DNA from 4 places in the uncultured Citricoccus sp. genome. Region 2 is predicted to be linked to each of the others. Evidence: riboswitches for the same ligand, from Rfam matches in the RefSeq annotation. Region 2 holds a riboswitch; each other region holds the start of a gene.
The links. Region 2 has a riboswitch for glycine ahead of gcvP (aminomethyl-transferring glycine dehydrogenase). Riboswitches for the same ligand answer to the same signal wherever they lie in the genome.
Positions count from the first base shown of each region.

Region 1: it holds a riboswitch for glycine, as region 2 does, so the genes downstream of both, gcvP (aminomethyl-transferring glycine dehydrogenase) here and gcvP (aminomethyl-transferring glycine dehydrogenase) in region 2, are expected to answer to the same signal.
Region 3: it holds a riboswitch for glycine, as region 2 does, so the genes downstream of both, Q0283_RS00110 (amino acid permease) here and gcvP (aminomethyl-transferring glycine dehydrogenase) in region 2, are expected to answer to the same signal.
Region 4: it holds a riboswitch for glycine, as region 2 does, so the genes downstream of both, Q0283_RS04955 (hypothetical protein) here and gcvP (aminomethyl-transferring glycine dehydrogenase) in region 2, are expected to answer to the same signal.

Region 1 covers NZ_CALMQR010000158.1:3,049-8,594, reverse strand. Annotated here, with positions in the region: partial or broken gene gcvP (aminomethyl-transferring glycine dehydrogenase) at 1-2,399, opposite strand, end outside; glycine riboswitch at 2,546-2,666, opposite strand; gene Q0283_RS17350 (SDR family oxidoreductase) at 3,217-4,128, opposite strand; gene Q0283_RS17345 (type I restriction endonuclease) at 4,268-5,371, opposite strand.
Region 2 covers NZ_CALMQR010000160.1:6-5,551, reverse strand. Annotated here, with positions in the region: gene Q0283_RS17395 (glutaredoxin domain-containing protein) at 1-83, shown strand, start outside; gene Q0283_RS17390 (heme-binding protein) at 262-876, opposite strand; gene cycA (D-serine/D-alanine/glycine transporter) at 1,165-2,646, opposite strand; glycine riboswitch at 2,798-2,896, opposite strand; glycine riboswitch at 3,147-3,247, shown strand; partial or broken gene gcvP (aminomethyl-transferring glycine dehydrogenase) at 3,402-5,546, shown strand, end outside.
Region 3 covers NZ_CALMQR010000004.1:1,235-6,780, forward strand. Annotated here, with positions in the region: gene nadA (quinolinate synthase NadA) at 1-342, opposite strand, end outside; gene Q0283_RS00100 (NrtR DNA-binding winged helix domain-containing protein) at 396-1,091, opposite strand; gene Q0283_RS00105 (sugar porter family MFS transporter) at 1,311-2,768, shown strand; glycine riboswitch at 2,833-2,933, shown strand; gene Q0283_RS00110 (amino acid permease) at 3,089-4,444, shown strand; gene Q0283_RS00115 (Na+/H+ antiporter family protein) at 4,532-5,546, shown strand, end outside.
Region 4 covers NZ_CALMQR010000054.1:37,001-42,546, reverse strand. Annotated here, with positions in the region: gene Q0283_RS04965 (dihydrofolate reductase family protein) at 1-356, opposite strand, end outside; gene Q0283_RS04960 (phosphoribosyltransferase) at 463-1,110, opposite strand; glycine riboswitch at 1,309-1,407, shown strand; gene Q0283_RS04955 (hypothetical protein) at 1,562-1,906, shown strand; gene Q0283_RS04950 (class I SAM-dependent methyltransferase) at 1,918-2,754, opposite strand; gene Q0283_RS04945 (LysE family translocator) at 2,987-3,703, shown strand; gene Q0283_RS04940 (hypothetical protein) at 3,879-5,075, shown strand; gene Q0283_RS04935 (DUF899 family protein) at 5,109-5,546, opposite strand, start outside.

The DNA.
Region 1 (5,546 bases), on a different contig from region 2:
GCGTAGCGGGTGGCATCGGTGAGCCCCTCCGGGCCCATCAGGTACAGGTAGGCCCAGGAGATCGGCATGACGCCCGCGGAACCCCAGGGCGCCGAGGTGATCGGCTCCTCCCGGCTGGGCAGGAACGGGACGAGGTGCTCGGCCACGGCCACCGGGCCGACGCCGGGACCGCCGCCGCCGTGCGGGATGCAGAAGGTCTTGTGCAGGTTCAGGTGCGAGACGTCGCCGCCGAACTTGCCCGGCTGGGCGAGGCCGACCAGGGCGTTGAGGTTGGCCCCGTCGATGTACACCTGGCCGCCGGCCTCGTGGACCTTGCGGCAGACCTCGCGCACGTCGGCGTCGTAGACACCGTGGGTGGAGGGGTAGGTGATCATGATCGCCGCCAGCTGCTCCCGGTGCATGGCGATCTTGGCGTCCAGGTCGGCGCTGTCGATGGTGCCGTCCTCGGCGGTCTTGACCACCACGACCTTCAGCCCGGCCAGCACCGCCGAGGCGGCGTTGGTGCCGTGGGCCGAGGCCGGGATGAGGCAGATGTCCCGCTCACCCTCACCGTTGGCCAGGTGGTACTTGCGGATGGCCAGCAGGCCGGCGTATTCCCCCTGGGAACCGGCGTTGGGCTGCACCGAGACCCCCGCGTAGCCGGTGATCTCGGCCAGCTTCTCCTCGAGGTCCGTCAGCAGGTAGCGCCAGCCCTCGGTCTGGTGGTCGGGCGCGTACGGGTGGATGGAGCAGAACTCGGGCCAGGAGATGGACTCCATCTCCGCGGTCGCGTTGAGCTTCATGGTGCACGAGCCCAGCGGGATCATGGTGCGGTCCAGGGCCAGGTCGTACCCGGAGAGGCGCTTGATGTAGCGCAGCATCTGGGTCTCGGACTTGTACGTGTTGAAGACCGGGTGGGTCATGTACTCGCTGGTGCGCTGCAGGGACGCGGGGATGTGCCCGCTGGCCCGGCCGGCGTCGGGTGCCCCGGTGTCCCCGGACTGCCCGCTCCCGGCACCGGCCGGGAGGGCCTCCGCGGGGGCGCCGAAGGCGGACAGCACCGCGAGCAGGTCCCGGTCCGTGGTGGTCTCGTCACAGGAGATGCCGACCGTGCCCGCGTCCACGAGGCGCAGGTTCACCCCGGCCGCCTCGGCGGCGTTGACCACGGTGCGGGCCAGTCCGGGCACGGAGACCTGCACGGTGTCGAAGAAGGACTCGTGGTTCAGCGTGAACCCGGCGGACTGCAGGGCTGCGGCCAGCCGGCCGGCCTGCCGGTGGGCGTGCTCGGCGATCGCCCGCACGCCGTCCGGGCCGTGGTAGACGGCGAACATGGAGGCCGTGATCGCCAGGAGGGCCTGGGCGGTGCAGATGTTCGAGGTGGCCTTCTCGCGGCGGATGTGCTGCTCACGGGTCTGCAGGGCGAGGCGGTAGGCGGGCCGGCCGGCCGCGTCCTGCGAGACGCCGACGAGACGGCCGGGCAACTGGCGCTCCACGCCCTTGTGGACGGCCATGTAGGCGGCATGCGGGCCGCCGAAGAACAGCGGGACGCCGAAGCGCTGGGTGTTGCCGACGGCGATGTCCGCACCCTGCTCGCCCGGGGGGACGATGAGCGCGAGGGAGAGCAGGTCGGCGGCGATGGCGACCATGCCGCCGCGCTCCTTGGCCTGGGCGATCACCGCGGAGTGGTCGTGGATCCGGCCGGAGTCCCCGGGCTGCTGCAGCAGGATGCCGCACAGGCCCTTCTCCTCCAGATCGGCCGCGAGGTCCTCGGGCAGGCCCGCTGAGAGGTCCGCGACGCGCACGTCCAGGCCGAGGGCGCGGGCACGGCCCTCCACCACGGTGCGAGTCTGCGGGTAGAGGTCGGCGTCGATCAGGGTGATGCCGTTGGCGTTCTTCCGGTTGGCCCGGTGCATCAGCAGCACGGCCTCGGCGGCGCCGGAGGCCTCGTCCAGCAGGGAGGCGTTGGCGATCTCGAGGCCGGTGAGGTCGGCGACCATGGTCTGGAAGTTCAGCAGGGCCTCCAGCCGGCCCTGGGAGATCTCCGGCTGGTAGGGGGTGTAGGCGGTGTACCAGGCCGGGTTCTCCAGGACCTTGCGCAGCACCACCGGCGGGGTGACCGTGTCGAAGAAGCCCTGGCCGATCATCTGGGTCTTGACGATGTTGCGGTTGGCGATGGCCCGCAACTCCTCCAGGACGGCGGCCTCGGTCCGGGCCTCGGGCAGGTTCAGGGGCTCGTGCTGGCGGATGTCCGCGGGCACGGCCTCGTCCACGAGGGCCTCCAGGGACTCGAAGCCCAGGGCGGCCAGCATCGTCTCGGCGTCCGCCTGGCGGGGACCGATGTGACGGCTGGTGAACGGGGCTGACGCGGTGTCCCGCGGCTCGTGGCGTTGACCGGTGGACGGGGTGACGATGGCGTTCATGGGTTCTCCTCCAAGGCGCTTCTCGGGCGCGGATCGGTACCTCCCCGCTCTGTCATCGACCTGAGAGATTCCGCACGTATCTGGAGGATACGTGCTTGCACCGTCGGTGGCCGAGGCGTTGGGGGCCTGGCACTTTCCAGAGACGCCGACCCTGCGCGGTACGTGGGCCTGAGAGATTCTCGGGGAGAGATTGCTCCTTCGGCGTCCGGCGCCGCCGGGTCCGGAGGCCCGGATCCTGCAGCACCGGCACTCTCCCGCGCGGGAGATGTGGCGCGGCACCAGTCTGGCACAGCCGCACCGCCGACGTCCCCCCGAGTCGCTGGGTGCGCGCGCCCTCACCCTTCCCACAGGTCAGGGTCCTGCCGCGGCAACGGTCATCGGCGTCACCGTCGATACTGCGTGGCCTCGCCGTCGACGTCCCGGCCCCTCAGGTGGACAGGGCGTCCAGGCTCTGGATGAACCGGGACAGCACGGCCCCGTCGAACGGCTCGGGGACGCTCCCGACCCTCAGCTGGGGGATCTCGTGCTCCACGTGGGCGCGCCCGGACGGCGTCGCCGCCCGCGAAGCCCGTTTCGACGGTGTCCTCGATCGTCGCCACGGCGAACCGGCCGCTGAGCCAGTCCCGGTCGGGGACGCAGTCCTGCACCGGAGACCACGTGATCCGGCCGGACTCCGTGGCAGTCCTCAGCCGCCGCAGGATCTTGGTGGCGATGGGGGCCTCGAGCTCGTTCCGCTGCATGGTGGGGCGCCGATCGTTCGTCGGGGATGTCCTGGGTGGTGGAGACGTCCCGGAGGGTCCGGTCCGCCGGAGGGGTCTCAGAACACCGGCAGCCCGCCGGTCACACCCAGCACCGTTCCGGAGACGTAGCTCGCCTCGGCCGGGTTCGCCAGGAACACGTAGGCCCCGGCGAGCTCGGCGGGCTGGCCGATCCTGCCGAGCGGGGTGTCCGCACCCATGTGGGAGACGGCCTCGGGGGTCTTGGTGGCCGGCTGCAACGGCGTCCAGACCGGTCCGGGCGCCACCGCGTTCACCCGGATGCCCTTCGGCCCGAGCTCGCCGGCGAGGTTCGCGGTGACGTTGTTCAGGGCGGCCTTCGTGGCGGCGTAGTCGATCATCGTCTCCGAGGGCTGGTAGGCCTGTACCGAGGTGGTGTTGATGATGCAGTCCCCGTGGGACAGGTGCGGCACGCACGCCCGGGTCAGCCACAGGGTGCCGTACAGGTTGGTCCGCACCGCCCGGTCCAGGTCCTCGGTCCGCAGCCCCTCGATCCCGGGCTCTCCGCGGGCCCAGTGGTAACCGGCGTTGTTGACCAGGATGTTCAGGCCGCCCAGTCCCGCGACCGCCTCCTCGGCGATCCGCCCGCATTCCTGCTCGTCCCGCAGGTCCCCGGGTACGGTCACCGCCGTGCGGCCGGCCTTGTCGATCCAGCCGACCACGTCCTGGGCGTCCTCCTCCTCCTCGGGGAGGTAGTTGATCGCCACGTCGGCACCCTCCCGTGCGAAGGCGATCGCCACGGCACGACCGATGCCCGAGTCACCGCCCGTGATCAGGGCCTTCAGCCCCTCGAGCCGGCCCCGCCCGACCCAGCTGGACTCCCCGTGGTCCGGCACCGGGTCCATGGGGGCGGTCAGCCCGGGCGGTTCCTGCTGCTGTGCCGGCATGGTCCCGTCCTGCCCGGCCATCGACTGCGCGTGCCGCGCCACCTGCGGATCCTCGTGCTGCGTCATCTCACCGCTCCCCTCAACTCACCCGAATACGGCAACGAACAGAACCGCCGTCGCTTTTGGATCAGACTATGGGGACGCCCTCTGGACCGGAATGGCCAGACCGCTCGCGTGGAGACTGATAAGCCCGAGGACCATCAGATCAAGAGGCGGTCTGATATCCGCGAACACTCTCTCGGAGCTCTTCGGCGTGGTTGTAGATGTCCACCAAGTTCGTGAGCGGAACGCGGGTCTCCGCCTTGTGTGCGTCGAAGATACCCAGGTACTTCTGAGATCGATTGAAGTGGAGGCGGGCTATGGGTTTCCGGTTGTTGTCATCCAGCAGAATTGCGAAGTAGGACTTTGCATCACGGTGCACAATACGCTCCGGACCGACCTCACTGCAGACGATGGCGCGCACGATGTGGAAGCCTTCCAGCTCTTCAACAGTGGTCTCGATTCCGTCTGCGACGACATCTATGAGATCGCGCTCGGCGATTTCCCCGCTGGTGACATTGCTGGCGAGCTCCTCGGTTGCCGCTGATGGTGAGGACTCTCCCAGCGCGGCCTTGAGACGGTCGTTGACCTGGTCCTTCAGATACTGACGGCAGGCCTTCGCGACCAAGGGGCTGAACTGGTCCCGGACCTTCTGTGTCATCGCTCCCTCATGCACCTTTGAGGCGAGGAACTTCACCCATTCCTCGTCAGGAGTCGTGAAGTAACCACCAATCACGCGTTTCAGGGCACCGATGTATTTGAGTTCTTCGGCAGCGCTGACGACCGAGTCGAGGTCAAACTCATCCTTGGAGAGTTTGCGAAGCTCCGGAATCAGTGCCTCATCAATATCATTGAGATCGAGAACCAGGAACGGCTTGGAATCCATTCTGTTGGGAGCGTCCAAGTCCGTGTAGAACTGGTATGCCTCTCCGTTGGTGAGAATGGCGATTCGCGCATTGGTCACCGCGAAGTACCTGTATAGCTGCGAGGCATGCTCGAGCGTCAGGGAACCGAGAGACTTCTTGCATTCAATGAGCATCTGCACTTCACCGTCATGGACGATCGCGTAGTCGATCTTCTCGCCCTTCTTGATGCCCACGTCAGCGGTGAACTCTGGCACCACCTCAAGAGGGTTGAACACGTCGTAGCCCAATATCGACGAGATGAACGGCATGACCAGTGCGTTCTTCGTGGCCTCTTCGGTTTCGATGACACTTTTCTGCTGTTGTAGTTTGGCCGCTAGTGAGAAAAGACGGTCAGTAAACTGCATGCTGGATCCCCCATCAAGGTGTTTGGTACACCGAGGCTATATGTCTCTGTGGACAAAACAAGGGGGGCGTCAGGGCGATATTCGAAGCCTGCGAAGTGCCGATGGCCCGCGAGCGTGATGCTTTCGCGAAAGTCTCCGGTTCGGCTTCCTCAGCAGGGGTTGGTTAAGAGTTCTG
Region 2 (5,546 bases):
TGGTCGACGACGAGGACCACTGGTGTGGGTTCCAGCCCGACCAGATCCGCCGGGTCGCCACCCTCCTGACCCGCCACTCCTGACCCACGGCGTCTGACCCCCGGCTCCCCCGCCCACGCCTCCACGCCGGAGTGCCGGAGACGGGGCCCGAGGTGGTCAGGCGCTGTGCCCCACGGACGCGCTCACCGCAACCCCCCGGCAGGGACCCACAGCTTGTGATCTGGCCCCAAACGCTCTGCACGGGTAGTGGTCGAGAGCCCCTCAGCGACGTTTCTCGGGTGGACTGGGCGGATCGACCGGGTCCTGCAGGCTCAGGACGATCTCGTTGCGGCGCAGGAACCAGGGCTTGAAGGGAGGATCGAACCGGGCGAAGCGTGGTGGTCCTACCGGAGAGAGGTTCTCGGCGCGCAGGGCGGTGCGCAGCTTTTCCAGGTGCTTGCGATAGTTCGCCTGGCTCCAGCGTCCACGGAACCGGATGGCCGCGGCCACGGTCGAGGGGACACGACGCAACCGCACGCGGGAATCCGTGGGGCGAGGGGCGTTCTCGAGGGTGAATCCCTCCGGCAGGACGAACGCCACCCGGAAGCGCCCGCTGCCGGTGCCGTCGGGGTACACGTCCGCGTCCTCCTGCAGGACGGGAGCGGTCATCGCGATGGACTCAGACGGGGCGTCCTGGAGCACCGGCGCCGTCATCGCCACCTTCTGCTCGGCCTGGTTCGTTCCGCTGATATAACCGAACAGGATGCGGAAGGCGCGGTTGCCGGCATCCTCGAAGCCTGCCTCGACGGTCGTCTCTGCCAGGACGTGCTCGGGGTACCGGCGCACCTCAACACCGTCATGCACACGCAGCGTCTCATAAGGCTGATGCGCCGTCATGCCAGCAACCTACCCCGCCGTCATCGCCGGCGCTATGCCGACGGTCCCCCGATGCGCCCCCGGACGGTGGAGGCACCGCGGAGGGTGGTTCTGCTCCTCGGCGCAGGTACCGGTCTGCGCGTCCGCGCATCGTCTGGAGGTCTTCGCCCTCACCCCACACCGGCCTCGTGGGGACGGCACTCTCCGCCCGGGCCGGTGGGTACCGCTGTCCGTCCCACCCAGCCCGCCGAGGTGGCGGCCTGGGGGGGACGGACGGGATGGCGAGATCTCGGTGGCGGGACAGACGGTTCAGGGGGCGAGGGCCGGATCCTGAGCGTGGACGTCCCGGTCCTCGAGCTCCTGGCGGACCTTGGCCTCGTGGAGGGCGCGCAGGGCGGCGTGCTCGGGGTTGCGGCGCAGCTTCAGGTAACCGAGGCCCAGGACCAGGAACCACACCGGGGTGACGAGCAGGGCAGCCCGGGTGTCGGCCTGGGTGGTCATCGCCCAGATGATGAACCCGAAGAAGGCCAGCACCACGTAGGGCATGAACGTACCGCCGGGCATCTTGAACGCGCTCACGGCGTGCAGTTGCGGGCGGCGACGGCGGTAGACGAGATAGCTGACGAGGATGATGGACCACACGAACATGAAGCACAGGGCCGAGACGGTGGTGACCAGGGTGAAGGCCTCGGCCACGCTGCCCTCGGCATAGAGCAGTGCGACGCCGGCGAGCAGGAACATGCAGGAGAACAGCAGCGCGTTCTTCGGGACCTTCCGGGAGGACAGCCGGCCGAAGGCCTTGGGGGCGTCGCCCTCCGTGGCCAGGCCGTAGATCATGCGCGAGGTGGAATAGATCCCGGAGTTGGCCGAGGAGGTGGCGGAGGTCAGGACGATGAAGTTCACGACCCCGGCCGCGCCGACCAGCCCGGCCAGGGCGAACATGCCCACGAACGGTGACTCATCCGCGCTGTAGGCGGTCCAGGGCTTCACGGCCATCAGGATGATCAGCGCACCCACATAGAACAGCAGGATGCGCACCGGGATGGAGTTGATCGCCCGGGGCAGGTTCTTCTCCGGATCCTTGGCCTCGGCCGCGGTGGTGCCGACCAGCTCGATGCCGACGAAGGCGAAGACGGCGATCTGGAACCCGGCGACGAAGCCCATGAAGCCGGTGGGGAACATCCCGCCCTCGGTCCACAGGTTGGAGAACGCCGCCCGGGTGCCGTCGGACTCGAAGCCGGTGATGATCATGCCCAGACCCACGACGATCAACGCCAGGATGGCCACGATCTTGATCAGCGCGAACCAGAACTCGGTCTCGCCGAACGCCTTGACGGAGGGCAGGTTCAGCCCGACCAGGAGGACGATGCAGGCCACCGCGGGGATCCAGAGCGGCAGGTCCCCCCACCAGAAGGACACGTAGTGGGCGATCGCCACGACGTCGGCGATGCCGGTGACCACCCAGCAGAACCAGTACGTCCACCCGGTGAAGAACGACGCCCAGGGCCCGAGAAGGTCACCGGCGAAGTCGGAGAAGCTCTTGTAGTCCGTGTTGCTCAGCAGTACCTCACCCATGGCGCGCATGACGAAGAACAGCATGAAGCCGATGATCATGTAGACGAAGATCACCGAGGGCCCGGCCACCGAGATGGTCTTCCCCGAGCCCATGAACAGGCCGGTGCCGATGGCTCCGCCGATGGCGATCAGCTGGATGTGCCGGTTGGACAGGGCCCGCTCCAGATGCGGGGACTGCTCGGTAGTGCTCACGGGGCGTGCTGGGGTGAGGGTCATTGAGGAACTCCAGTAAGTTGCGCGGTGTGCCGCGTCGTCCGTGGGTTCCTCCCCCTCTGTTGCACGGCCTGAGAGTTTCGCCCCACCCGGAGGGGGTGGGACTTGCTCCGTCGGCGAGCACGGAGAACTCCGCGCTACTTTCCAGAGATGCCTCGGTGCGGCGGTCCGGGGACCTGAGAGTTTCCTGGGGAGGAATTGCTCCTACGGTGCCCGACCGGTGTTCTGGTCGGGGCTCTCCCGCCGCACGTCAACGGCCATTCGACTGTGACAGCCCTCACATCCTAGGTGACAGTCACCTCGGCGCACAATGGATTTTCGAATTTCCGCACCGAATCCTGCTCCGCACGGCCCGGCGGCTGCGGGGGCGGTGAGACAGGGGCATCCGCAGCAGGACCGCGGCGAGGAGGACCTGTGTGACCCAGGATGACGTGAATGCGAGTGCCGTTGCACTCGGCAGAAAGTACGTATACGCTGTGACTGCAATCACATAGTCTGGCCGTTCACGTGCGGCGGGAGAGTCCCGTCCAGCATTCGTGGTCGGGCGCCGTAGGAGCAATTTCCTCCCCGGGAAACTCTCAGGCCCCCGTACCGCCGCACCGAGGCGCATCTGGAAAGTAGTGCGGAGTTCTCCGTGCTCGCCGAAGGAGCAAGTCCCACCCCGTCCGGGTGGGACGGAAACTCTCAGGCTGTGCAACAGATCGGGGAGGAACCCATAGACACCGCGGGAGACCGCGCAGACCTCTGGAGTTCCTCTCATGACGATCACCCCAGCCCGCCCCACCGCCGCTGAGCTCAGCGACCACTCCTTCGCCGAACGTCACATCGGTCCCGGCCCGCAGGCAGCGACCCAGATGTTGCGCACCCTGGGGTACGACAGCCTCGACGAGTTGGTGGACACGGCGGTGCCGGTGGACATCCGCCAACAGGATCGGCTGGAATTGCCCGAGCCCCGTTCTGAGGCCCAGGTCCTGGCGGACCTGCGGCAGATGGCCTCCAAGAACGTCCTCAAGACCCAGATGATCGGCCAGGGTTTCTACGACACCCTCACCCCGCCGGTGATCCTGCGCAACGTCCTGGAGAATCCGGCCTGGTACACCGCCTATACCCCCTACCAGCCGGAGATCTCCCAGGGCCGGCTCGAGGCCCTGCTGAACTTCCAGACCATGGTCGCGGACCTGACCGCACTGCCGGTTGCCAACGCCTCCCTGCTGGACGAGGCCTCCGCGGTGGCCGAGGCCGTGCTGTTGATGCGCCGGACCAACAAGGCCCACGCCGAGGGCAAGACCGTGCTGGACACCAACCTCTTCCCCCAGACCCTGGCCGTGGTGCAGGGACGCGCCCAGGCACTGGGTTTCGAGGTCGAGGTCGCCGACCTGACCGCGGGGCTGCCCGAAGGTGAGATCTCCGGGATCGTGCTGCAGCAGCCCGGAAACAACGGCGCCGTCGTGGACCACGGGGCCGTCATCGCCGCGGCCAAGGACCGCGGCGCCATGGTGACGGTGGCCGCCGACATCCTGTCCCTGACCCTTATCGTCCCGCCCGGGGAGCAGGGTGCGGACATCGCCGTGGGCAACACCCAGCGCCTCGGTGTCCCGCTGTTCTTCGGCGGCCCGCACGCGGCCTACATGGCCGTCCGCCGCGGCCTGGAGCGGTCCCTGCCGGGGCGCCTGGTGGGCGTGTCCACCGATGACACCGGGGCCCGGGCCTACCGACTGGCCCTGCAGACCCGCGAGCAGCACATCCGCCGCGAGAAGGCCACCTCCAACATCTGCACCGCTCAGGCGCTGCTGGCCGTGGTCGCCTCCATGTACGCCGTCTACCACGGCCCCGCAGGGTTGACGGCGATCGCCCACCGCGTGCACCGTCACGCACGGACCCTGGCCGTGGTCCTGGAGGGGGAAGGCATCGAGCTGCTGGCCGACCGGTTCTTCGACACCGTGACCGCCCGTGTGCCCGGTCGTGCCCAGTCCGTGGTCCACGCCGCCGAGACGCTGGGGGTCAACCTCCGCCTGATCGACGCGGACACCGTCTCGGTGTCCACCGACGAGGCCACGGTCACCGAGCACGTGGCCGCGGTGGCCGTGGCCTTCGGCGTGGCCGAGGCAGATGCCGCCGTCGCGGCGGCCACGGGAGAGGTGGACCGTGGGTATGCCCTGCCGGAGTCCCTCGTGCGCACCTCGGAGTTCCTGACCCACCCGGTGTTCAACACCCACCGGTCCGAGACCCAGATGATGCGGTACCTGCGCAGGCTCTCTGACCGGGACCTGGCGCTGGACCGGACGATGATCCCGTTGGGATCGTGCACCATGAAGCTCAACGCCGCCGCCGAGATGGAGGCCATCTCCTGGCCGGAGTTCGCCGGGATCCACCCGTTCGCCCCGTCGCACCAGGCCGCCGGATGGCACGAGCTGATCAGCGACCTGGAGTCCCGTCTGTGCGCCATCACCGGTTACGCCGGCGTCTCCATCGCCCCGAACGCCGGGTCCCAGGGTGAGTACGCCGGCCTGCTGGCCATCCGCCAGTACCACCTGGCCAATGGTGACTCCGCCCGTACCGTGTGCCTCATCCCGGCCTCGGCCCACGGCACCAACGCCGCCTCGGCGGTGCTGGCCGGGCTGAAGGTCGTGGTGGTCAAGACCGCCGAGGACGGCACCATCGACAGCGCCGACCTGGACGCCAAGATCGCCATGCACCGGGAGCAGCTGGCGGCGATCATGATCACCTACCCCTCCACCCACGGTGTCTACGACGCCGACGTGCGCGAGGTCTGCGACAAGGTCCACGCCGCCGGCGGGCAGGTCTACCTCGACGGGGCCAACCTCAACGCCCTGGTCGGCCTCGCCCAGCCGGGCAGGTTCGGCGGCGACGTCTCGCACCTGAACCTGCACAAGACCTTCTGC
Region 3 (5,546 bases), on a different contig from region 2:
CTGGAAGGAGTCGCCCACGAAGTCCGCGTGGGCCACCACCTCGTCGCGCTGGTAGAAGTGGCCGAGCACCACGACCCTCTCGCCCAGGGTCTCCTTAGCCACGCGGATCCGCTCGTGGAGCTCCTCGTCGGAGGCGCGCTGGTACTCCTCCGGGAGCGCGCCCTGCCGGGGTGCACCGGCGGGGATCGCGTCCTGCTGCGAGGCGCCCGGTCCGTACCCGGGGGTGCCGGCGTCAAAGGTCCAGGGCCCGGCCGTCAGGTCCGGGGAGCAGGAGGAGCCACCCGTGGAACCGGTGGCGATGAGGTCCAGTGTGCGGTGCACGGAGGCGCCGCGCGGGGACAGGCCGGAACCGGAGCGGTCCGGCGGAGTGACTGCGGGGGAGTCGGCGGTGGTGGTCACGAGAGGGTCCTTGTCTGCTCGGTGGGGATGGGGTCGGTGCTGCCCGGGGTGAACTGCCGGTAGCGGTAGAGCCGGGGTGGCCGGTGCGGGGTGCCCGCCAGGCGCTCGCCGGTCTCGACGATGTCCGCCGAGGCGGTGATGGAGCGGCGGAAGTTCGCCGGGTCCAGGGGCTGGCCCCGGACGGCCTCGTGGACCGAGCGGAGCTGGGCCAGGGTGAAGGTCTCACCCAGGAAGGTGTGCGCGATCCGCGCGTACTCGACCTTGGTGCGCAGCCGCTGCAGGGCGTAGTCCACGATCGCGTTGTGGTCGAAGGCCAGGGCGGGGAGGTCATCGGCCGGGAACCACTGGACGTTGTTCCCCACGGCGGCGTCGGTCACCTCGTCCGAGCGCACCAGGGCCCAGTAGACGACGGAGATGACGCGGCCGGTGGGGGAGCGGTCCAGGGCGCCGAAGGTGTAGAGCTGCTCGAGGTAGCTGGGGCGCAGTCCGGTGGTCTCGGCCAGGGTCCGGGCGGCGGCGTCCTCGAGCGGCTCGGCGTCCGGCAGCCAGCCGCCGGGCAGGGCCCACTGGTCCAGGTGGGGCTCCCGGGTGCGGCGCACGAAGGGGGTCCACAGGGCCGGGGGGTCCCCGGCCTCGGAACGCAGCGCGAAGATGACGGTGGACACCGCCAACCGGGCTGTGTGCTGATCCACCCTGACTCCCGTCCTCCCACTTAGGGTCTGGATGACCCTAAGTTGACTGAGATCCATCTTACAGTCGGAGTGACCCGAAGGGGAGAGTGTTGCGGGCGGCCGGAGCGCGGGCCCGGGCCCGGCCTGGCGGGTCCCAGGCCTCGCGGGTCCCAGGACCTGCGCCCTGGCATGGAGCGGCAGTAGGGTGGGGCATCCGGTCACGCCCCCACGGAGGAAGTCATGACGCCGAAGAATCCCGCCGACCGCGTGAACATCCGCGTGATCGGCATCTGCATCGCCGCCGCCCTGGGTGGCTTCCTGTTCGGCTTCGACACCGCGGTGATCAACGGCGCCGTCGACGCCCTCGAGTCGGGCTTCGCACTCGGACCCGGGCTGACCGGCTTCGTCGTGTCCTCGGCCCTGATCGGCTGCGCCCTGGGTGCCTGGTTCGCCGGTCCCGTCGCCAACCGCTTCGGCCGGGTCCGGGTCATGCTGCTGGCGGCGGTGCTCTTCCTGGTCTCCGCGCTCGGCTCCGGGCTGGCCTTCGACGTGTGGAGCCTGATCATCTGGAGGGTCGTGGGCGGCCTGGGCGTGGGCGCCGCCTCCGTGATCGCCCCGGCCTACATCGCCGAGGTGAGCCCGGCCGGCGTCCGGGGCCGGCTGGGCTCCCTGCAGCAGCTGGCCATCGTGACCGGCATCTTCGTGGCGCTGCTGTCCGACGCCCTCTTCGCGAACCTGGCCGGGGGCGCGGCCGAGACGCTGTGGTGGGGACTGGAGGCCTGGCGCTGGATGTTCATGGCCGAGGCCGTGCCGGCGGTGCTCTACGGGGCGTTCGCGTTCCGCCTGCCCGAGTCACCCCGGTACCTGGTCGCCCGCGGTGACCTCGACCGTGCGGCCCAGGTCCTGTACGACTTCACCGGCATCGAACGGGTCAACCTCAAGATCGAGCAGATCAAGGACACCCTGGAGTCCGAGCGGCGGGAGTCCCTGCGCGACCTGCGCGGACCGGCGATGGGCCTGAGGCCGATCGTGTGGATCGGCATCGTCCTGTCCGTGTTCCAGCAGTTCGTGGGCATCAACGTGATCTTCTACTACTCGACCACGCTGTGGCGCTCCGTGGGCTTCGGGGAGTCCGACGCCCTGACGATCACGGTGATCACGTCGGTGACGAACATCGTGGTGACGATCGTGGCCATCCTGCTGGTGGACCGGGTGGGGCGGCGCCCCATGCTGCTCGTCGGGTCCCTGGGCATGGCGGCCTCACTGGGCCTGATGGCGGTGGCCTTCTCCTTCGCGCAGGTCGTCCAGGCCGCCGACGGCACCACGGCCGCAGAGCTGGGCCAGCCGTGGTCCACGGTGGCCCTGATCTCGGCCAACGCCTTCGTGGTCTTCTTCGGTGCCACGTGGGGGCCCCTGGTGTGGGTCCTGCTGGGGGAGATGTTCCCGAACCGGATTCGCGCCGGGGCGCTCGCCGTGGCCGCGGCGGCCCAGTGGGCCGCGAACTTCGCGGTCTCCACCACGTTCCCGTGGCTGGCCGAGATCGGGCTGACCGTGGCCTACGGGCTCTATGCGGTGATGGCGGTACTGTCCTTCCTCTTCGTCTGGCGCTTCGTCCCGGAGACGAAGGGCCGCGAGCTCGAGGACATGCAGGACACCGGCATCGTCCGGAAGTCCCGCAGGAGCACACCCGCGCGGTGAGGACCCGGCCGCGATTTCACGCACCCGTGTGAGGTGCATTACAGTTGTCTCCCGGAATCAGCCACTGAGCGGTCCGGGAGAGATCCCGCACCACCTAAGATGCGCGACGCCGAAGGAGCAAGCCCTCCCCGGGAATCTCTCAGGCCCCCGTACCGGATCGCTGGGCACCTCTGGAAAGCGTCGCCACACCCACGCGCGACCACCGACGGGGCAAGCGGCCGACCGGCTCCGGGCCGGCACGACGCGAAACTCTCAGGTCCATGGACAGAGCGGGGAGGACACGAGGGGACCACCGTCCCACGTCCACCTGAGGAGAACCCATGGAACCCAGCCGCCCCACCGGGCCCGTCGCCGTCGGGACCGAGGCCGGACCAGCCGGCCACGCCCCCGCCGCAGCCCCGACCCTCGAGAGCCCGGCACCCGGCCGTCCGGACGGCACGGCCGCCGCGCCGGGCTGGAACCGCTTCGACTCGAGCTGGACGATCGGCCTGTTCGGTACCGCCGTGGGCGCCGGCGTCCTGTTCCTGCCGATCAATGCCGGCCTGGGCGGGATGTGGCCGCTGATCATCGCCACGCTGATCATCGGGCCGATGACCTACTTCTCCCACCGGGCGCTGTCCCGCATGGTGGTCGCCTCGCCCCGGGCCGACCGTGACATCACCGGCGTGGTGCGGGACTACTTCGGCGAGGCCGCCGGACGCCTGGTCACCATCCTGTACTTCCTGGCGATCTTCCCGATCGTGCTCATCTACGGCGTCGGCATCACCAACACCGTGGACAGCCTCATGGTCAACCAGCTGGGCATGGACCCGTGGCCGCGCTGGTTGCTCTCCGGGGTGCTCGTGCTGCTGATGTCCGCCGTGATGGTGGCCGGCCAGCGCGTCATGCTGATCGTCACCCAGTGGCTGGTCTACCCGCTGATCGCGGTCCTGTTCTCCGTCACCCTGCTGCTCATCCCGTCCTGGTCCTTCGAGGGCTTCGGGGCCGTGCCCGCCGCCGGCGACTTCGCGATGTCCCTGTGGCTGATGATCCCCGTGCTGGTCTTCGCGTTCAACCACTCCCCGGCGATCTCGCAGTTCTCGGTGTCCCTGCGCCAGCGCTACGGGGCGGGCTCGGTGCAGAAGGCCTCCTCCGTCCTGCGCGTCACCTCCATCCTGCTGGTGGTCTTCACCATGGGCTTCGTCTGGTCCTGCGTGCTGGCCCTCGGCCCCGAGGGGTTGCAGGCCGCCAAGGACGCCAACCTGCCGGTGCTCTCCCACCTGGCCAACGTCATGGGCCTGCCGATCATCGCCTGGCTCGGGCCGGCGGTGGCTGTCACGGCCATCGGCTCGTCCTTCTTCGGCCACTGGCTCGGGGCGTTCGAGGGCGCGCAGGGCATCATGCGCGGGATGGTGGACCCGCAGTCCCGGCGCTTCTCCGACCGCGGACTGCGGATCGGGATCAGCGTGTTCCTCATCGCCAGCACCTGGATCGCCGGCGTGCTCAACCCGAGCATCCTGGGACTCATCGAATCACTGGCCGGGCCGGTCATCGCGGCCGTGCTCTACCTGATGCCGATGTACGCCATCCGGAAGGTCCCCGCCCTGGCGCCGTTCCGGGGCGCGATCTCGAACGTCTTCGTGGTCATCGCCGGCATCGTGGCGGTCGGGGGCATCCTGCTCAGCCTGTTCGGCTGACCGGGCCCGCCGCCGTCGGGTCACCGGTAAGGGCACCGTGCTGCGGGTGAGTAGACCCGTACTCCGGCTACACTCTTCGGGGCGCGGATGCGCCATCACGCCGCCCGCGCCACCGAAGAGGTCGTCCCCGCTGTGCTGTTGAATCCCGTCGTCGTGTCCGTGCTCGTGCTCGCCGCGCTGAGCCTGGCCCGCGTGAACGTCATCGTCGCCCTGCTCATCGCCACGCTCGTCGCGGGACTGCTCGCGGGGCTGACCCCCGATGAGACGGTGACCATCCTCGTCGACGGGCTCGGCGGCCAGGGGGAGACCGCCCTGAGCTATATCCTGCTCGGCATCCTGTCGGTCATGGTCGCCCGCTCCGGGATCACCGGGAAGCTGATCCGCCGGATCCTGCCGCTGATCTCCGGCCGGCGGGCGATGACCCTCTTCGGGATCGCCGGACTCGCCTGCCTGTCGCAGAACATCGTCCCGGTCCACATCGCCTTCATCCCGATCCTCATCCCGCCGCTGCTGAGCGTGTTCAACCGGATGAGGATGGACCGCCGGGCCGTCGCCACCGCGCTGACCTTCGGCCTGAAGGCCCCCTACATGCTGATCCCGCTGGGATTCGGCCTGATCTTCCAGAACATCATCCTCGACGAGATGGCCAAGTACGGCATGGACGTCGAGCTCGGGCAGATCTCCCTGGCCATGGCGATCCCGGTCGCCAGCATGGTCATCGGCCTGGTCATCGCGATCCTCTTCAGCTACCGCCGGGCGCGGGAGTACCGGGACGCCGCGCCGGACCTCACCGCCTTCGCGTTCGGTCCCTCGCACGACGGTGCGGAGGGCTCGGGTCATGAGTCAGGCTGGACACGCCAGCACGTCGTCGTGCTGATCGGGCTCGCGGTCACCCTCGTGCTCCAGATCGCGTTCGGCTCGCTTGTCATCGCCGCGCTCGGCGGCATCCTCGTGATCTTCGTCTTCCGCGGCGAGCGCTGGCGCACCTCCGACGAACTCGCCCACGGCGGCGTGACGATGATGGGCACGATCGCCTTCATCATGCTGGTGGCCTCGGGGTACTCGTCCGTGCTGTCCGAGACGGGCGCCGTGGACGAGCTCG
Region 4 (5,546 bases), on a different contig from region 2:
CCGGTGACGACCACGTCACGGCCGTCCTGCCGCCGCAGCTCCCGGACGGCCTGGAGGGGGTCGCCGCCGATGACGGTCGTGTTCTCCCACTGCGGGTCGGTCAGGGTGGCGGAGACCACGCGCTTGTCCGCCCGGTCCAGGGCCTCGGCCACTCCGGTGGTGTCATCCGCCCGGTGCGGCCAGTAGCCGCGGAGGTCCTCGAAGGTCTGCCGGCCCAGCAGCAGCACGTCCTCGCCGGCCGTCTGGCGCCGCATCTCCCCGACCAGTTCCGGGTCCTGGTCGGCGGGGTCGAACCAGTCGTCGAGCATCTCGATCCGCCCGTCCAGGGTCATGTTCTGCGTGATGACGATGCGCATGGATGGTCCTTCCGTCGGCGCCGCAGGGGTCGCTGGCGCCCTCTCCTCGTCCCACAGTAGGGAGGGCCGTCGCGTCCGGGAACACCCGGTCGCGACGGGCCGGGGTTCAGCTACCGCGGGACAGGATCGCCGCGACCGTCTCGTCGTCGACGGCGGCGAAGTCCCGGTAGTGGGCCCCGACGGCCCGGAAGCCCCGGGGGGTGGCCAGTACCTCGATCTCGTCGGCCTCGCGGCTCATGAGCATCGAGTCCACGGTGGTCCGCGAGGCAACCGGCACGGCCAGCACCACGCGCGCCGCCCCGAGGGCCCGGGCCACTCTGCAGGCCACCCGGGCGGTGGAGCCCGTGGCGATGCCGTCGTCGACGATCATCGCGGTCTTGCCCGTGAGGTCCAGCGGCTCCCGGCCGGCACGGAAGAGCCGCGCCCGGCGGTCCAGGGTCTGCTGCTCGCGGCGTTCGACCAGCGCCACTTGCTCCTGCGTGACCCCGAAGTGCCGGATGGTGCCCTCGTCCTGGAGCCGGACGCCCTGCTCACCGATGGCACCCATCGCGAGCTCCGGGTAGGAGGGCACCCCCAGCTTGCGGACCATGATCACGTCCAGCGGTGCGCGCAGTTCCCGGGCCACCACTTCCGCGACCGGCACCCCGCCGCGGGGCAGGCCCAGCACCACGACGTCGGCGTGCCCGGCCCAGCGCGGGGCGAGCCGCGCTGCGAGCTGGGCACCGGCGTCGTATCTGTCCTGGAATTCCGGCACGTCCCCTCCCTGGGATGGGCTGTGGGTCGCCCCCAGCGTAGGCGCGCCGGTCGTGGCACTGGAAGGGCCCCCGACCACCCGGCGTTCCCGGCAACGGCCCGGATGACCCCGTGTGACGAGATTCACGGCATATTTTGTATACAAATCAAATGCCTGACTACACTGTGATCGCAATCACAGCAGAATAGCCGTTGCCGTTGAGGTGTGGCGGGAGAGTCCCGTCCGGCACCACCGGTCGGGCGCCGTAGGAGCAATTCCTCCCGGGAAACTCTCAGGCCCCCGCACCGCCGCACCGAGGCACATCTGGAAAGTAGCGCGGTCTTCGCCGTGCTCGCCGAAGGAGCAAGTCCCGCCCCGCCCGGGTGGGATGGAAACTCTCAGGCCGCGCAACAGATCGGGGAGGAACCTACAGACGACGCGAGAACGATCGCAGACCCCAGGAGTTCCCCGGATGACGAATGCACGTGCATGGCCCGGTCTCACCCCGGGCGGTGAGGCCTCCCCGGCCGGCCGCCCCACCGGCCCCGGCGCCGCGGCGGAGCAACGGTGCGCCAAGATCGCCCAGGCCGCGGCCACCGGACTGATGACGCACCGGGACGTCGAGGACGCCCTCGTCCGCATCGACGGCCCCCGGCGCGCACCGCGGCTGTGGATCGAGTGCTTCCTGTCCCCCCACGCGGACGTCACCCGCACCACGGAGGTGGTCGTCGGAGTCCGCGAACAGCTCGAGGCCATGCTCGACCTCACCTTCGACACCGTCGAGATGACCATCCGGAACGTCACCGTCCCGGGGTAGGCCGGCCTCGGTTACCTCCGGGTGGCCACCGTCAGCAGGTACTCGATCTCGAAGCGCGCCCGGTCCTCGGTCCCCACGTTCGCCTCGTCGAAGAAGGCCTGGAACGCCTGGTCGAATTCCTCGGCACGGCCCTCGCCCTCGGCGTTCCTGCGGACGGTGATCGTGGGGCCGTAGGACGCCTTGAAATGCTCGGCGAATTCGCGCGGCGTGCCGAAGGCGGTGACCTCGAGGGTGCCCCGGCTGGCGGAGTCCACCGCCACCCGATCACCCAGCAGGGCGCGCTGGTGCTCCTCGGTGCCCCACAGCGGCGCCGGCTGCACTCCGGGCGGGGGCGCCGGGGCGAAGGGCTTCATGGTGCGGAAGAGCCCGCCCACCACGCCCTCGGGCGTCCAGCTCAGCAGGGCGATCGTCCCGCCGGGCCGGCACACGCGCACGAGCTCGTCGGCGGCCTCCTGGTGGTGGGGGGCGAACATCACGCCGATCGAGGACATCACCACGTCGAAGGAGGCGTCCTCGAAGGGCAGGTGCTCGGCGTCGGCCTCCACCCACTCCAGGTCGAACCCCTGCGCCTCGGCGCGCAGCCGCCCTGCGTCCAGCAGCTCGGGAGTGAGGTCGACGGCGGTGACCCTCGCCCCCGTGGCCGCTGCCGGCAGGGACGCGTTGCCCGTGCCGGCACCGACGTCCAGGACGCGCTGGCCGGAGGTGACGCGGGCTGCCTCGACGAGTCTCGGCCCGAGGGGGAGCAACCACGTCTCGACCATGCCCGGGTAGTCACCCGAGGCCCACATGGTGCGGTGCCTGGACTTCAGGTCGCGGTCGGCACCGGGTTGGCTTGCTGTCTGGCTCATGACGGGTTCTCCGGAGTCACTGGGATGTGCTGGACGGCCGGCTCGCCAGGGCGGGGATGCCCACCCACCGGTGGCGGGTCATGCGGCACCAGTATCCCACCGGGGGCGTCCGGCAGACAGGAACGAGGCGCTGCCCTCCCCGCGGGCTGGGCCCCGGGAAGGGCCGGGACGGGGGGCCGGGGACCACCTGATCTCCTCCGGTCCGGCGACCCTCCCTGACTACACTGGATCGGTGACGATCCTGGACGCCCTGCTCGCCTTCACCGTGGTGGCCGGCCTGCTGACCCTGGTGCCCGGACTGGACACCGCCCTGGTGCTGCGGTCCTCGCTGACCCGGTCCCGCCCCTACGCGTGGGCCACCGCCACCGGGGTCGCCACCGGGGCCGTGGTGTGGGGCATCGCCGCCGCCGTCGGGGTCTCCGCCCTGCTCGCGGCCTCAGAGCTCGCCTACCGCGTGCTGACGATCACCGGGGCGGCGTACATGCTCTGGCTGGGTGCGTCGATGATCTGGTCCTCGTTCCGCGGCACCGGGAGGGACCCGGTGAACACTGCCGTGACGGGTGCCGCCTCCCCGGGCGAACCGGGGGGCTGGGGCGCCGGCTCCCCGGCGCCCGCCGACCCTCCCTGGCGCGGCTGGCTGACCGGTGCCGGCACCAACCTGCTCAACCCCAAGGTCGGCGTGTTCTACATCGCCACCATCCCGCAGTTCCTCCCCGACGGCGTCTCGCCCCTGCTGATGGGTGCGGCCCTGGCCGGGGTGCACGCCGCGCTCACGATGAGCTGGTTCGCCGTGCTCATCATCGGGGGCGGCTACGCACGCCGCTGGCTGTCCAGCCCGCGGTCCCTGGCCGCCATCGACCGGGTGACCGGCCTGGTGCTGATGGGCTTCGGCGGCACCCTGCTGGCCGACGCCCTCACCGGTCCGGCTCCGGCCGCCGCCCGCGGATGACCGTCCTCCGGTGCTGACGCCTGCACGCCGGGGTGCCTGAACGGCGTCCTCGACCCGCCCGATGAACTGGTGCGGGGAGCCGCCGGGAGGAGTACATTGCGGTGCAATCACGCGCACGGGCCACCGGCGCGGGGAGCCAGCGGTCAGGCCGGGGGCCTGGACAGGAGGCCCATCGGTGCAACGGACCCGCGCGGTGATCGCGTCACTGCTCCCCCTGGTCCTGCTGACGTCCTGCTCGGCGCCGGAGAGTTCGCACTGCGTGCTGGACCCGGGGCGGATGCCCGAGGGCTGGCGCCCCTCCGGCACGGTGCAGCAGGCCCTGGTGGCCGAGCCCTGGTCCGTGACGGAGTCCGGGGAGGCGGCCTTCTCGGTGCGCCGGGGCATCGAGGAGATGGTCGACCTCTACGAGCGGCGGCCGGGGGCCGCCGAGGACCTCTGGGAGGACTCCGTGGCCTCCCTGATCGAGGTGACGTACGCGAGCGCCAACACCGCCGACGTCGACCAGATGGCCCGCGACGGCGCACGGGAGAACCTCACGGACCTGGTCCAGCCCTTCCTGGCCCGCGATCCGGGGGCGCTCACGTGCTCCGACTACGGATCCGTCCTGCCGCTGGCCATCCACGCGCACAACCAGTACCAGGCGAACGACGCCCGGGTGGAACACATGGTCGGCCTCGCCAACGCCGCTCTCGCCCGGTGCGACTCGCTGTCCGCCGCGATGGAGCTCGACTACGAGCCGATGCTCGCCTCCGGTGAGGCCTCCCTGGGGGACGCCTTCGACCTGGTGATCTGGACCCTGCTCCTGATCGAGGCACAGGTCGTCCCCGGCCTGGACGTGCCGCCCGAGGCCCGTGATCTCCCCGCCAGGGCATGGCGCTTCCTCCAGGACTATCCGCTGCCCGGGGCCGCGGAGTTCCCGGAGGGGGCCGACGACGGGACGTTCATCGAGACGGCATACCTGGCCACGCACATCGCCTACATCCCCACGGGCAACCATCGGTACCCGATCTACGTGGAGGATGCACCCACCGTGTACGACTTCCACCGGGAGAACTTCTATCCCGTCCTGCAGATGGGCGAACTCGACCTGGTGGCCGAGTTCGTGGACTCCCTTCGCCAGTACGGGTGCACGGCGGAGAACGACCTGCAGGTGCGGGACGGGACGCGCTACCTGCTCAACGTCTTCCACGCGGGCGGTGACCGGTGGATGACCTACCGGGAACCGGGGGAGACGACCGCGGACGCCGAGGACTACGACCTGGTCCACAAGGCCTGGACGGCCGTGCTCGGGGTGCGGGAGCGCGAGATCGAACCGCCCGATCCGGGCACCTACGGTGGGGTGGTCCGCAGCTGGCTGCCCGCCCCCGAGTGACCGCGACGGCCGGGTGTGGCTGGCCGCTGCGCGTCACCCCCGGCCGTACCAGCGCGCGATGTCCGGGGAGTCCGGCCATCCCGCGTAGGTCTCGCCCTGCGGCCACCCCTCGGGCACGTCCTGCCACTGTTCCTGCCGGCCGTAGGGCAGCGCGTCGATCAGCGCGAACGCGGCGGAGAACTGCTCGATCCCCCGCCCGGTGGTGTGCCAGGTGCGGTACACGTCCGCACCGTCGCGCAGGAACACGTTGAGCGCGAACCCACCACCCGGCGGGGCGTCGACGTCGGCCCCGAAGTCGCTGTGCGCCGTCGAGTACCAGGTCATCTGGTTCCCCACCTTGCGCCGGTAGGCGAGCGCCTCGTCGATCGGGCCCTGCGTGACGACCACGAACCGGGCGTCGTAGTTGTCGAGGAAGTCCAGGCGGGTGAACTGCGAGGTGAAGTAGGTGCAGCCACCGCACTGGAAGTCCGC